Flavisolibacter tropicus: one gene and its partner. Each later gene encodes a partner of the first gene's protein in a complex. Links are inferred from orthologs where the notes say so. Each region holds a gene or a part of one and is shown on either strand. Other genes may lie near its edges.

What was found. Proteins that work in one complex are often made in the same cells at the same time.
Region 2: rpmA (region 1) and rplL share a complex: the UniProt entries of both Escherichia coli proteins name them as parts of the 50S ribosomal subunit. The link is inferred for Flavisolibacter tropicus from one-to-one orthologs.

What each region holds. Positions count from the first base shown.
Region 1 is NZ_CP011390.1:1,244,515-1,252,494, reverse strand. The notes cover bases 2,665-5,356. They hold rpmA (50S ribosomal protein L27), read right to left. Parts: upstream 4,298-5,356; coding sequence 4,031-4,297; downstream 2,665-4,030. Other genes in these bases: SY85_RS05100 (GH3 auxin-responsive promoter family protein), read left to right, coding at 4,834-5,356; rplU (50S ribosomal protein L21), read right to left, coding at 4,356-4,658; SY85_RS05115 (hypothetical protein), read right to left, coding at 3,650-3,928; SY85_RS05120 (helix-hairpin-helix domain-containing protein), read right to left, coding at 2,665-3,292. Also shown: SY85_RS05125 (sensor histidine kinase), read left to right, coding at 1-1,635; more of SY85_RS05120, read right to left, coding at 1,628-2,664; more of SY85_RS05100, read left to right, coding at 5,357-6,330; SY85_RS05095 (1-deoxy-D-xylulose-5-phosphate reductoisomerase), read left to right, coding at 6,382-7,551; RIP metalloprotease RseP, read left to right, coding at 7,687-7,980.
Region 2 is NZ_CP011390.1:5,218,269-5,223,718, reverse strand. The notes cover bases 1-2,806. They hold rplL (50S ribosomal protein L7/L12), read right to left. Parts: upstream 1,687-2,806; coding sequence 1,315-1,686; downstream 1-1,314. Other genes in these bases: rplA (50S ribosomal protein L1), read right to left, coding at 2,390-2,806; rplJ (50S ribosomal protein L10), read right to left, coding at 1,813-2,349; SY85_RS22370 (ComEA family DNA-binding protein), read left to right, coding at 313-1,239; rpoB (DNA-directed RNA polymerase subunit beta), read right to left, coding at 1-76. Outside these bases: more of rplA, read right to left, coding at 2,807-3,085; rplK (50S ribosomal protein L11), read right to left, coding at 3,114-3,557; proC (pyrroline-5-carboxylate reductase), read left to right, coding at 3,757-4,554; SY85_RS22340 (DUF5916 domain-containing protein), read right to left, coding at 4,558-5,450. UniProt on the Escherichia coli protein: The binding site for several of the GTPase factors involved in protein synthesis (IF-2, EF-Tu, EF-G and RF3). Is thus essential for accurate translation.

The DNA of each region.
Region 1 (7,980 bases):
ACTGAGAAGGTGGTTGTGATTGCTAAAAAGCAAGATTCTCTATTAGAAAGCATTACTTTATTTTCTTACTTGTTTTGCGCCTTCCTTTTTTTGGTGGCATTCTTACAAATAGTGTCCATTCTATTAAGGGCAGGGGAAGATTGGAAAGTTTTGCATGTGTTCTGGCAAATGAATATTCGATCACAGGTTCATGGGACCGTGATCTTTATTAGCATTTTATCATTCCTGATTATAGGGGTGGCAACTATCTCTTTTTTCATTTCCCGATATAATCGTAACAATATTGACAGACTCAGCCGTACCGCAGGTATCATGGTAAAAGAGCTGCAAAAGCGTGTTACCGAATATGGCGTTTTTGATGATGTTGTGAAAATTTATGATCCAATTGTCAACGAGAATTTAAAGGAACTGATTGACGATGTAGCAGATATACATAATGTCGATGTCAATGTATATGATCTCCAGGGAAATCTCCAGGTATCATCCGAGAATGAAGTTTATAACAGGGGTATATTGAGCAAAAAGATGCATCCAGAGGCATACTTTCACTTAAACAGACTAAGGCAAGTGCAATACGTACAAGAAGAAAGTATGAGCTCCCTGCAGTATTTAAGTATTTATGCGGCTGTTAGAGATGAAGAAGGAAATGTATATGCCTATCTGAATATCCCGTATTTCTTATCCCAGATTGATCTGAACCAGGAGATTTCTAATTTTTTAGTGACTATCATTAATCTGAACGCCTTTATTTTCCTTATCGCAGGTGTTATTGCTTTGTTTATTACAAACCGCATTACACGTTCCTTCTCCATCATTGGAGATAAGATGAAGGAAATACAGTTGGGTAAAACTAATGAGGAAATTGTTTGGAATCGTAACGATGAAATAGGAGAGCTGGTAACGCAGTATAATAAAATGGTACATCAATTAGAGGAAAGTGCTACTGCTTTGGCCAAAAGTGAGCGGGAAGGGGCTTGGCGGGAAATGGCGCGCCAGGTAGCGCATGAGATCAAGAATCCACTAACACCTATGAAGTTGAGCATTCAGTATTTGCAAAAAGCAGTTAATAATAACCAGCCGAATGTAAAAGATTTAACGACCAATGTGGCCAATACGCTTGTAGAGCAAATCGACCATCTTTCTAAGATCGCTGCCGACTTTGCCCGATTTGCAAATATTGGTTACCGCCACTTAGAGCGTTTTGATCTTCATGCAGTTTTAGAAGGGTTAATCGATTTAAATCGGGCTAACCCTAAGGTTACATTAAAGTGGTATCCGTTGCCTCATGCCTTGTACATAGAAGCGGATAAAACACACATGAATCGCTTGTTTACTAACTTGTTAACGAATGCAATTGAAGCTTGCTCAAATGAGAAAGCGTGTATTGTAGAGGTTATAGAATCAGTACAACGTGAAGGCATGTTTGCTATTCACATTAAAGACAATGGTATTGGTATTCCCAAAGAAATGCAGTCTAAGATCTTTACCCCCAACTTCACAACGAAGTCTTCCGGAACAGGGCTTGGATTGGCCATGTCAAAAAGTATCGTTGAGCAAGCCGGAGGTAATATCTGGTTTGAAAACAATCCAGGAGGTGGAACTACTTTCGTTGTAGAACTACCTACAATTAACTAAGCTTTTTTATGGCTTTTCGGTTTTGAAGGAAGGCTTCAAATGCTTCTCGACTATAACTGCTGAGGTTATGCTGTTTTGTTAATCCTCCTTTTTGCGCTACTAATACACCATACTTAATATTAGCAAACTCTTCCAACGCATGGGCGTCAGGGTTGATGGAAAGAAGTACGCCTTTTTCCAAGGCATAATCTATATAACGCCAATCTATATCCAGGCGGTAAGGACTGGCATTTATCTCTATAGCCACATTGTTGGCTGCACAAGCATCAATGATGGCTTTATGATCTACAGGATAGCCTTTACGGCGAATAACCAGGCGGCCCGTCATGTGTCCCAAAATAGTTACATAAGGATTGGTAATGGCACCCATTAAACGCTGCATAGCTTTCTCTTCATCCATATCCAGGTTGCTATGGATAGAGGCAATCACCATGTCAAAACTAGATAGCACTTCATTGCTATAGTCCATGCTGCCATCTCCTAATATATCGCACTCAATGCTTTTGAAGATCTTAAAAGGAGCTAACTTTTTATTTAAGGCATCAATTTCACGATGCTGTTCTTTTATTCGTTCTTCACTTAAGCCGTTAGCATAAGAGGCAGCCTTTGAGTGGTCTGAGATAACAAGGTATTCAAAGCCAAGGCGAATCAGTTCATTGGCCATCTCTTCTAGCGAATAAGAACCATCGCTCCAGGTGCTGTGTGAATGTATCAGTCCTTTAATGTCTTTGACTTGCACTACATCTGGAACACCCTGCTCTTTGATTTTATGTAGAACATCGCTGTTCTCTCTTAAATAAGGAGGAATGAAAGGGAGCCCTTTAGTGCTAAAAATAGCTTCTTCACTTTCACTTGTGATTACTGCGCCAAAAGCTTCTAAAAACGCCGGACTAGCAGTAGTAGTAAATAACTTCTGTATAAAATTTTCTGGTGATGCTAAATGAAAGTATAATCGAATAGAGCCATTTGCCAAGAAATGAATATGCGCATCGCTCTCATCAAGGATTTCTGTTTCTTCTTTAGGGAAAAAGTGAATCAGGTTTTCTTTTGATAAGGTAGTTACCCATTCCAGGGTTTCTATTACCTCTAGTTGTCTTCTAAAGGCACCGGTAATACTTGTCTGGGCCTGGCTATATTTTTCAGATAGCTTGGTTTGTAAGGCTTCTGCAAAACTTTCTATTTCGGCATACATAAACTTTCCTTTGTTCTGTTGTTGGAAGTGTATAGCCTCTAGAATTTTTTGTTCTGTCTTATCGCCAAAGCCTTTTTGCTTGGCAATGCGGTGTTCTTGACAAGCTTCTTTCAATTCTTCAATGGTAGCTATGTGTAATTCTTTCCAGATAGTGTGAATCTTTTTAGGTCCCAAACCTTTTATGCTCATCATTTCCAAAACACCTTCAGGAGTTATAGTTAACAGCTCTTTCAAAGCTGATAGTTCGCCTGTTTGTACCAGTTCTACAATCTTCTTGGCCACACTTTCACCAATGCCTCTAATAGAGGATATTTTGTTTTCGGGTAACGTACTTAAGGCCTGTGGCAACTTCTCAATGGCAAACGCAGCCGATGAATAGCTCTTAGACTTAAAGCTGTTCTCGCCATGAATGTCCATTAACTTGGAAAGTAAGTTCAGTTGCTCTGCTATCTGGTAATTATCCATGACTGCAAGATAGTGAATCGCCAATGCTCATTGGCGAATAATGGATTCCAAATAAAAAGGGGAGAAGGGACGAAGGAAAGATCCGGCAAAGAAGTTTGTCGTTTCAAATGCTGCAGGGGGAAGCTGCATGAATAAGTTTAGAAGTAACGGTTATATTTTTTGTGAAGTTGATAATTTAGATAGAGGCAGAAATGATTCTTTATAAATGAAAAGTATTAGCGGAGAGGTCTCTGGTGTCTATGAAAACAAGCCATCCTTTTATTCTCTTACTGCGAAATCCATTCTAAATCCCATAATCTGCAATAAAAGAAAAAGGTCCCGAATAATCGGGACCCATATAAATAAGAAAGTTTGTTCTTATTTCTTTTTAGCTGCTGCTTTTTTTGCAGGAGCTGCTTTTTTAGCAGGAGCTGCTTTCTTTGCTGCAACTTTCTTTGCAGGAGCTGCTTTTTTAGCAGGAGCTGCTTTCTTTGCTGCTGCTTTTTTAGGAGCTGCTTTTTTAGCTGCTGCTTTCTTTGCAGGAGCTGCTTTTTTTGCTGCTACTTTTTTAGCAGGAGCTGCTTTTTTAGCGGCTGCCTTTTTAGGAGCTGCTTTAGATGTTGAACCTTTGCTGGCAGCTTTTTTTGCTGTTGCCATAGTTTTTGAATTTAATGGTTAGTTAAAAAATAACGATAGTAAAGTTAGAAACAAATTTTATACCGTCAAATTTTTTATGCACCATTAATTCAGGCAAGGCAATTAAGCAGTTGCTTCAACGGCATTAACAGATACGAATGTTCTGTTTTGTCTGCCTTTTTTGAATTCAACAACACCATCAGATAAAGCAAACAGTGTATAGTCTTTACCAACACCTACGTTTGAACCTGGGTGATATACAGTACCACGTTGACGAACAATAATGTTACCTGCAATAGCGGGTTGACCACCGTAAATTTTTACGCCCAAACGCTTGCTGTTTGAGTCGCGGCCGTTCTTTACACTACCTTCACCTTTCTTGTGAGCCATGATAGTTTATTTTAAAAATGATAGTTATTAATTAATAATTCCCTAAGCTGACAAAGGGTTAAGCAATATTGCTGATTCTGATTTTAGTATAGTGCGTACGGTGACCTAATTTTTTACGGAAACCTTTTCTACGCTTTTGCTTATAAGCAATTACCTTATCACCTTTTACATGATCAAGGATCTCTGCTTGTACTTTTACACTTACAGCATCTGCAAATGATAAATTTCCGTTGGCATCAGCTAAAATCACTTCGCCAAATTCTACTTTGTCGCCGGCGTTGCCTTTAATATTAGGCACGTATAAAGTTTGGTCTTTTTCAACCTTGAATTGCTTACCAGCTATTTTTACGATTGCGAACATAACGGTTCAAAAATTAGGTTGGCAAAGGTAATGGTATTTTCTGAAGTGACCAACAATTTCCCTTTTGTTAAAGCTAAATTAAGAGCGCCTTAACGGCTATTCAGTATATTCGTGCCGGTTTAGCAGCCATTTTTTCCCTCTGGGAAGAGGGGCAGCAGCTTTATATAAGCCTACGATGAAAATCAAATCACTATTAGCAAAGCCTTTTGCTTCCTATATACATTCAAAAATACGTAAGGGTATGCATACTGCCCTTGCCGATCAGGATGCTATTTTAAAGGAGCTTTTAAAGGTTGGAAAGAATACAGAGTTCGGAAAAGATCACCAGTTTGGAAATATTAACTCCTATAGGGAGTACACTCAAGGCGTGCCCATTCGCGATTATGAGGCCTTTAAGCCTTATATAAATAAGGTAAAAGAGGGCCGGCATAATGTACTGTGGAAGGGTAAGCCCATCTATTTTGCCAAAACCTCTGGCACTACTAGTGGGGTAAAATACATTCCCATTACAAATGAATCGATTCCCAACCACATCAATACAGCCCGTAATGCCTTGCTCTGCTATATGGCTGAAACAGGAAATACAGCCTTTGCCGACGGCAAATTAATTTTCCTGTCTGGCTCGCCAGAGCTGGAGCGTATTGGCGGTATTCCTACAGGTCGTTTGAGCGGCATAGTCAATCACCACGTTCCTAAATATCTGCGCTCTAACCAACTGCCCAGCTATGAGACCAACTGCATTGAAGACTGGGAAACCAAGTTGGATAAGATTGTAGAGGAAACGATCAACCAAGACATGACACTGATCAGCGGTATTCCGCCATGGGTGCAGATGTACTTTGATCGCTTGCAGGAAAAAAGTGGTAAAAGGATCAAAGACCTTTTTCCGCAATTCTCTGTGTTGGTGCATGGCGGCGTCAACTTTGAACCTTATAGAGCAAAACTTTTTGAAAGCATTGGTCAGAAGATCGATGCTATCGAAACCTTCCCTGCCTCTGAAGGTTTCTTCGCTTTCCAGGATACGCAAACAGAAGAAGGCCTATTGTTAAATACCAATAGCGGTATCTTCTTTGAATTTATTCCTGCTGGCGAAATATTTAATGATAATCCTACGCGTCTTTCTTTGCACGATGTAAAAGTGGGAGAGAACTATGCCTTGATTATAAACAATAATGCCGGTTTATGGAGTTACAACCTGGGCGATACAGTAAAGTTTGTTAGTACAGATCCATATCGTTTAGTTGTTACAGGTCGTACCAAGCATTTTATTTCGGCGTTTGGTGAGCACGTTATTGGTGAAGAAGTAGAACACAGCCTGTTAAAAGCTGCTGAAAGAAACAATGTACGCATCACCGAATTCACCGTAGCTCCATTTATTCAACAGGGCGAAGGAAAGAGCTACCACGAGTGGTTCGTTGAATTTGAAAACAAACCTGACAATCTTGAAGCCTTTGCACAACAGGTAAATGAGAACCTGCGTCAAAAAAATATCTATTACGATGATCTGATCAGGGGTAATATTTTGCAGCCGCTGAAAATTTCTGTGGTGCGCAAGAATGGCTTCATTGATTATATGAAATCGATCGGCAAGTTAGGCGGGCAGAATAAAGTGCCTCGCTTAAGTAACGATCGTGCTATTGCTAACGCTTTACAAAACTGGATAGAGTCATAATGAACCTATTTTGTTATTCCCTAATGACTTACTTATTTTTATAAATCCACTATGAATGCAAACGCCTCGATAAAACGCATTGGCATCTTTGGTTCAACAGGGTCTATTGGTACACAGGCCCTGGATGTGATTGCGGCTAACCCTGATAAGTTTTCTGTAGAAATATTGACCGCCAATGGCAACGAGGATCTACTGATTGAACAGGCGATTAAGTTTAAGCCAAACGTGGTGGTGATCTGCGATGAAAGTAAATATGCCAAAGTACGCGAAGCTTTAGCATCTTCGGATAGTAAAGTATTTGCTGGAGAGAAAGCATTGGAAGAAGTGGCAGGTATGGATATCTATGACCTCATGCTGGCAGCCATTGTTGGTTATGCTGGTTTGAAACCTACACTTAGCGCCATCAATGCCGGCAAGGCTATTGCGCTTGCTAATAAAGAAACGCTGGTGGTGGCTGGCGATATCGTAATGCAAACGGCCTTTCAAAAGCGCGTACCAATTATTCCCGTCGATTCCGAGCATTCCGCAATATTTCAATGCCTCGTAGGGGAAACCCGCAACCCGGTTGAGAAGATCTTGCTAACCGCTTCTGGTGGACCATTCCTGGGTCGTAAGCCAAACTACCTGGTGAATGTAAAACGGGAGCACGCCCTGCAACATCCCAACTGGAGCATGGGTGCCAAGATCAGCGTAGATTCAGCTACATTGATGAATAAGGGTTTGGAAATGATTGAAGCCAAATGGTTATTCAATCTACGTCCTGAACAGATTGAGGTGCTTATACACCCACAAAGCATCGTGCACTCCATGGTGCAATTTGAAGATGGTAGCATCAAAGCGCAAATGGGACTGCCAGATATGAAGTTACCCATTCAATACGCTTTAGCTTTCCCTCAGCGCATTCAAAATAGCTATCCGCGTTGCGATTTCAAAAAGTTCAAAACGTTAACATTCGACGAGCCCGACTATCGCACTTTCCGTAATCTCACGCTGGCCATTGAAGCCCTGAATAAGGGAGGAAATCTGGCCTGTATTATGAACGCCGCCAACGAAATTGCGGTGTATGCGTTCTTACGGAACAAGCTGGGCTTCCTTGATATGACGGATGTTATAGAGCATACCATGCAAAAAGTGAAGTTCATTCAACAGCCTACTTTGGAGGAGTATTTGGATAGCGATGGTGAGGCCAGAACCTATGCCGCAGAGATGATCAAGCTGTAAAATCAAACACTTAAAACACCGTTAATAATAGCTGAGCTGCGTCCTAAAATGACAAAGGGTGCACGCAGGTTGGTTTATTATAAGATATTTGTTACTTGATTTTTTCAATAAAAGATTCTTCTGATATCATTCAATATGTTTTTATTAGCTGTTAATTGGTCCGCCTTATTTGCCAACATCGGGCAATTTATTTTGGCTTTCTCTATACTGGTTGTACTCCATGAAATGGGGCACTTCTTTCCTGCAAAATGGTTTGGTTGCCGCGTCGATAAATTTTACCTGTTTTTTAATCCCTGGTTCTCCCTGTGGAAGAAGAAAATAGGAGAAACAGAATACGGTCTTGGCTGGGTACCCTTGGGTGGCTATGTGAAGATTGCTGGTATGATTGATGAGAGCATGGATAAAGAGCAAATGAACCAGCCGGCTCAG
Region 2 (5,450 bases), 4.0 Mb from region 1 along the record:
CCAGAAGATCAGGAGTATCGGCAATGTTTCCAATTTTTCCGAAATTGATCCTTTGATTCATTGTTGTAGCAGACATATGTATAAAAACCGGTTTTTGTTTTAAACGAGACAAGACTTTCTCAGGCTCTTATTTGAAAAATAAAAGCTATTGAAAATCAATTACTTGAGAATGTATTGTAACGTCAAAATTGTTTTTGGCCAAAACTAAAGGACAGCAAAAGTAAGAATTTTGCTGGGAAAACCAGAATTTTTCACGACAACAAATATTAAGCCACAAATTTTTAGATAATTTTCAGAAATCAAACTAACTGCATGAGTCCGAAACAAATCCTTCGAGACTATCTGACTTTTACTAAAAAGGACCGAATAGGAATTTATTTTGTTTTATCCTTGATCCTGATCATCTGCTTTTTGCCCAGGTTTTTCTCCCGTACTTACCATCCCCCTACCCCTATTGATCCAACCATTGCACGTATGCTGGATACTGTACAACACCAAAATGAAACCAATTCAGAAACGAGAAGTATTACCTCTTACAATTATGAGCCCAGCAGTATGCCAGGTTTTACCAAAGGTAAACGCTTTGTTTTTGATCCAAATACATTACCAGCTGAGGGGTGGGCTAAGTTGGGACTTAGAGAGCGAACCATTAGAACAATTATCAATTATAGGAACAAAGGTGGAAGGTTTTATAAACCGGAAGATCTTCAAAAGATATGGGGTTTGCCCGAAGGTTTTTATAACTACATAGCTAATTACATTCAAGTTACTTCGGTAGAGAGCAAATATGAACGCAACTATACCAACCCAACCTACACATATGAAAGGAAAGAGAAAAAAATAGAAATAGTGGATATAAACAGTGCAGATACAGGAGCTTACATTGCTCTTCCTGGCATTGGCAGTAAGTTAGCCAACCGAATTGTAAACTTCAGAGACAAATTAGGTGGATTCCATTCAATTGAGCAAATTAAAGAAACCTATGGCCTGCCAGACTCAACTTATCAAGCCATAAAAGGATATTTACAGTTAAATACACTTTCAGTCAAAAAGTTCAACCTAAATACTGCAACAAAAGAGGAGCTAAAGGCCCACCCTTACATTAAATGGCAATTGGCTAATGCAATTATAGAATACCGGAACCAGCACGGAGAATTTAAAACTATTGAGGATTTAAAGAAGATACTCATTATTGATGAGGCCACTTACACTAAGATCTCACCCTACTTTATTCTCTAAATGAGAGATTGATAACGAGCCCTTATAAACAAAAACCCCGCTAATGCGGGGTTCTAGTATATTGTTGAAATAGAATTAAGCGATTTCAACTTCAGCACCAGCTTCTTTCAGCTTAGCAGCGATGTCTTCAGCAGTTGCTTTGTCAACACCTTCTTTAACAGGTTTTGGAGCACCGTCTACTAAATCTTTAGCTTCTTTCAGACCTAAACCAGTCAAGTCTTTAACGATCTTAACTACGTTCAGTTTAGAAGCACCACCGCTTTTCAGGATAACATTGAATGAAGTTTTTTCTTCAGCAGCAGCTGCAGCAGGACCAGCAGGACCAGCTACTACAGTAGCAGCAGCAGGCTCGATACCGTACTCAGATTTCATGAAATCAGCCAATTCCTGTACTTCTTTAACAGTAAGGCCTACTAATTGTTCAGCAAGTTGTTTAACGTCTGCCATTGTTTAAAATTTTTTCCCCCTTCATTGTTTTAGACTCCGGAGGATGTTATTAAAAAAATTTGCCTTTATTGACCCTCAGGCCTGGGTTATATCATCAGCTAATTTTCACATTAGCTAATTAGCTAATTATTCAGCTGCAGGTGCTTCTGCTTCAGCAGTGCCACCGTTAGCTTGCTTTTCGTGATGGTGCAACAAAGCAGCCAATACACGCTTCGCTGGAGATTGCAACAAGCCAATAACTTCTCCGATCAACTCGTTCTTCGTCTTGATCTTTGTTAATGTAACCAGGTTGTTGTCGCCAGTGTAAATATCACCATTGATGAAAGCAGCCTTCAGCTCAGGCTTCTCACCTTTGCTCTCCGTACGGAAAGAAGAGATGATCAAAGCTGGTTCTTTTGGATTTTCAGAAAACAACAAAGCAGTTACATTGTTTAAAGAATCGTAAACACCAGTATAGCTTTCGTTATTTAAAGATTCTAATGCTTTCTTGATCAGCGTGTTCTTAGCCACACGCATTTCCACATTTTTGTTAAAGCAAGCACGACGCAATTTGGTTACTTGCTCAACAGAAAGGGATTCAGTATTGGTAACATAGAAGTTGTTGTATTGAGAAAATTTCTCTTTCAACGCTTCTATTACTTCATTTTTTTGTTCTTTAGTCATGATAATAAGTTTTAGATGATTAGTGAATTAATCACCTGAATTAGTGAACAAAAGATTTAGTGTCTACAGTAATACCAGGGCTCATTGTGCTGGCCATAGTCAACCCTTTCAGGTAAGTACCTTTTGCAGTTGAAGGCTTTGCCTTGATAATTGCGTTGATCAGCTCTTGGCTGTTTTCAGCAATTTTTTCTGGAGAGAAAGAAACGCGACCGATAGAAGCATGGATGATACCAGCTTTATCAACTTTAAACGCGATCTTACCGCCTTTAACTTCATTTACAGCACCAGCCACATCGTTAGTAACTGTACCAGTTTTAGGGTTTGGCATCAGGTTACGAGGACCTAAGATTTTACCTAAACGACCGATCTTAGGCATTACAGCTGGAGTAGCGATGATTACATCAACATCAGTCCAACCACCTTCAATCTTTTGTACAAACTCATCTAAACCTACAAAGTCAGCACCGGCACCTTTAGCAGCAGCTTCCAAATCTGGGCCGCAAAGCACTAATACTTTCTTTGTTTTACCAGTACCGTGAGGTAAAGTAACTGTACCACGGATAGCTTGGTCAGCTTTTTTAGGATCTACGCCTAAACGGATATGTAAGTCAACGGAAGCGTCAAACTTTGTTGTATTTATTTCTTTTACTAAAGTAGAAGCATCTTTCAAGCTGTATACCTTGTTGGCATCAACTTTACCGTTTACTGCTTTTCTTTTTTTAGGAATGAAAGCCATTTTTCAATTCATTTAAGAGGTTCAAAACTTATTTTTCCCATGGAGCTTGACCTTCAACAGTCAGACCCATGCTACGCGCTGTACCAGCTACCATGCTCATGGCGCTTTCTAAAGTAAACGCATTCAGGTCAGGCATCTTGTCTTTTGCGATCTCTTCGATCTGAGCCCAAGTTACCTTACCAACCTTGTTACGGTTTGGCTCTTTTGAACCGCTTTGAATTTTAGCGGCATCCTTTAACTGTACAGCTGCAGGAGGAGTTTTGATAATGAAGTCGAAAGACTTGTCTGAGTAAACAGTTAATAAAACAGGAAGTACTTTTCCCATTTTATCTTGAGTCCGAGCATTGAATTGCTTACAGAATTCCATGATGTTAACACCTTTGGAACCTAATGCTGGACCAATTGGAGGTGCAGGGTTTGCTTGGCCACCCTTGCACTGAAGCTTTACATAGCCAGTGATTTCTTTTGCCATTTTCTTCTGATTTATTGGTTCAAGCGACCCTTCATCTCAGCGACTACCGGGTCTCCCAAATTCCTCAATTTCCGTTTGAAACGGACGATAAAGAACTACTTTGGGGTCGCAAAGGTAGGTTTTCCACATTAAAAATTGGCATACCTCAAGTGTTTTTTTGTTAAGCCCATTATAACTTCAGGTTTCCAAACAACTATTTATGAATAAAAAAGTGGCCATAATTGGTGGCGGCAACCTCGGAGTAGCCCTTGCCGAGGGTTTATTGAAAAGTAACTATTCGCAAGCTTCTGATATATATATTACTAAGCGAAACCCATCTACCTTACGGGAGCTGGAGAAGAAAGGAGTAAAAGTTACAGCCAATAACAATGAAGCCATTCAAAATAGTAATCTGGTAATTATAGCTGTAAAACCTTTTCAAATAAAGGAAGTACTGGAAGGACTCAAAAATGATTTACACCCCGATAAACATATTCTGGTTTCAGTAGTTACAGGCATTTTTATTGAAGACATACAAAGTGTCCTTCAAAAAAAACTTCCCCTCTTTAGGGCCATGCCCAATACGGCCATTGCCGTTTTAGAAAGTATGACCTGTCTAAGCTACCAAAACGCTCAGCTCGATCACATAAAACTTGTTGAGCAACTATTTAGTAATCTAGGCAGAGTAACTGTGATAGATGAAAAGCTTATGGATGCGGCTACGGTACTGGGTGCCTGCGGTACAGCTTATGCAATGCGTTATATCCGCGCCAATATTCAAGGCGGTATAGAAATAGGTTTTGATGCCGCCACTGCCAGTTTAATAGCTGCACAAACAGTTAAAGGTGCTACAGAATTGTTGCTTCAAAGAGGCACCCACCCTGAACAGGAGATTGATAAAGTAACCACCCCTAAGGGTTGCACGATAGCCGGACTTAATGAAATGGAACACCAAGGTTTCAGTTCATCCCTTATAAAAGGAATAGCAGCAAGCTTTAATAAGATTATTAAAGGCTGATGGTTAGGCCTTCTTTTTACGCCATTTTTTAAGATCTAAATAATCAAGGTAGTATAATACGCGTACCGATAGATTATTTAAATGAGGCTCTGATATCGTTCTATTAAAGTTTTTGAAATATTGGTGATTAGCCATTGTCGCATCGTTATCATTTTCATTTTTCCAAACGATATTGATAAAGCTACCTGGAGCAAACTGCTTGGTGTATTCTGCAAATAATGTAAACTGGTTAAAGGTTACGTCACCACCATTATAAGTGCTGCCAGGCGTATATGCGCTAGTTGAGCCATCTTTATTCAATTGATAAAAACGGCTTTTATCTACTTCACTCCAATAGTGACGAATACGTATCGTAATACCAGATCTATAATTGAAATTATACTTAGCGCTAATAGAATTTTCAGTTGTCCTGCGGTCTCGTAAAGCAAAAACAACTTGATCGCCATCGAAGCCATCAAAACCTACATTATTATAAAATGGCTGAAAGTTGATAGATTGACTTAAGGAAAACTTGTCGTTGAAGCGGTATTTATGATACAAGTTAATGAAGTAGCTTCTTCCTTTTTCCATTTGGTATAAGCCGGCAAACACATCTCCACCAAAAGAGTATTTCTTGGCGCTATTACTTTCATACCAGGCTTCTAAATTCCAACGCTTAGAAGTAGTAAAGTATAGATCGCCGCCTTTCCTTGGCTCATTATAATCATTGCCTTCTGGATTATAACCAATAAAACCACCTACCCAAGCTAAGTTCTTTAATTGTGCATTAGAGTTAACGTTGGTAAAAAGAGATTGGTACTTATTACCTGTAAATCGCATGCTATGACCTAGGTTATAGTTGATACGCAATTGGTTAAACCATGAACCCGGTTTAGTCCACTTATAGCCCATCCAAA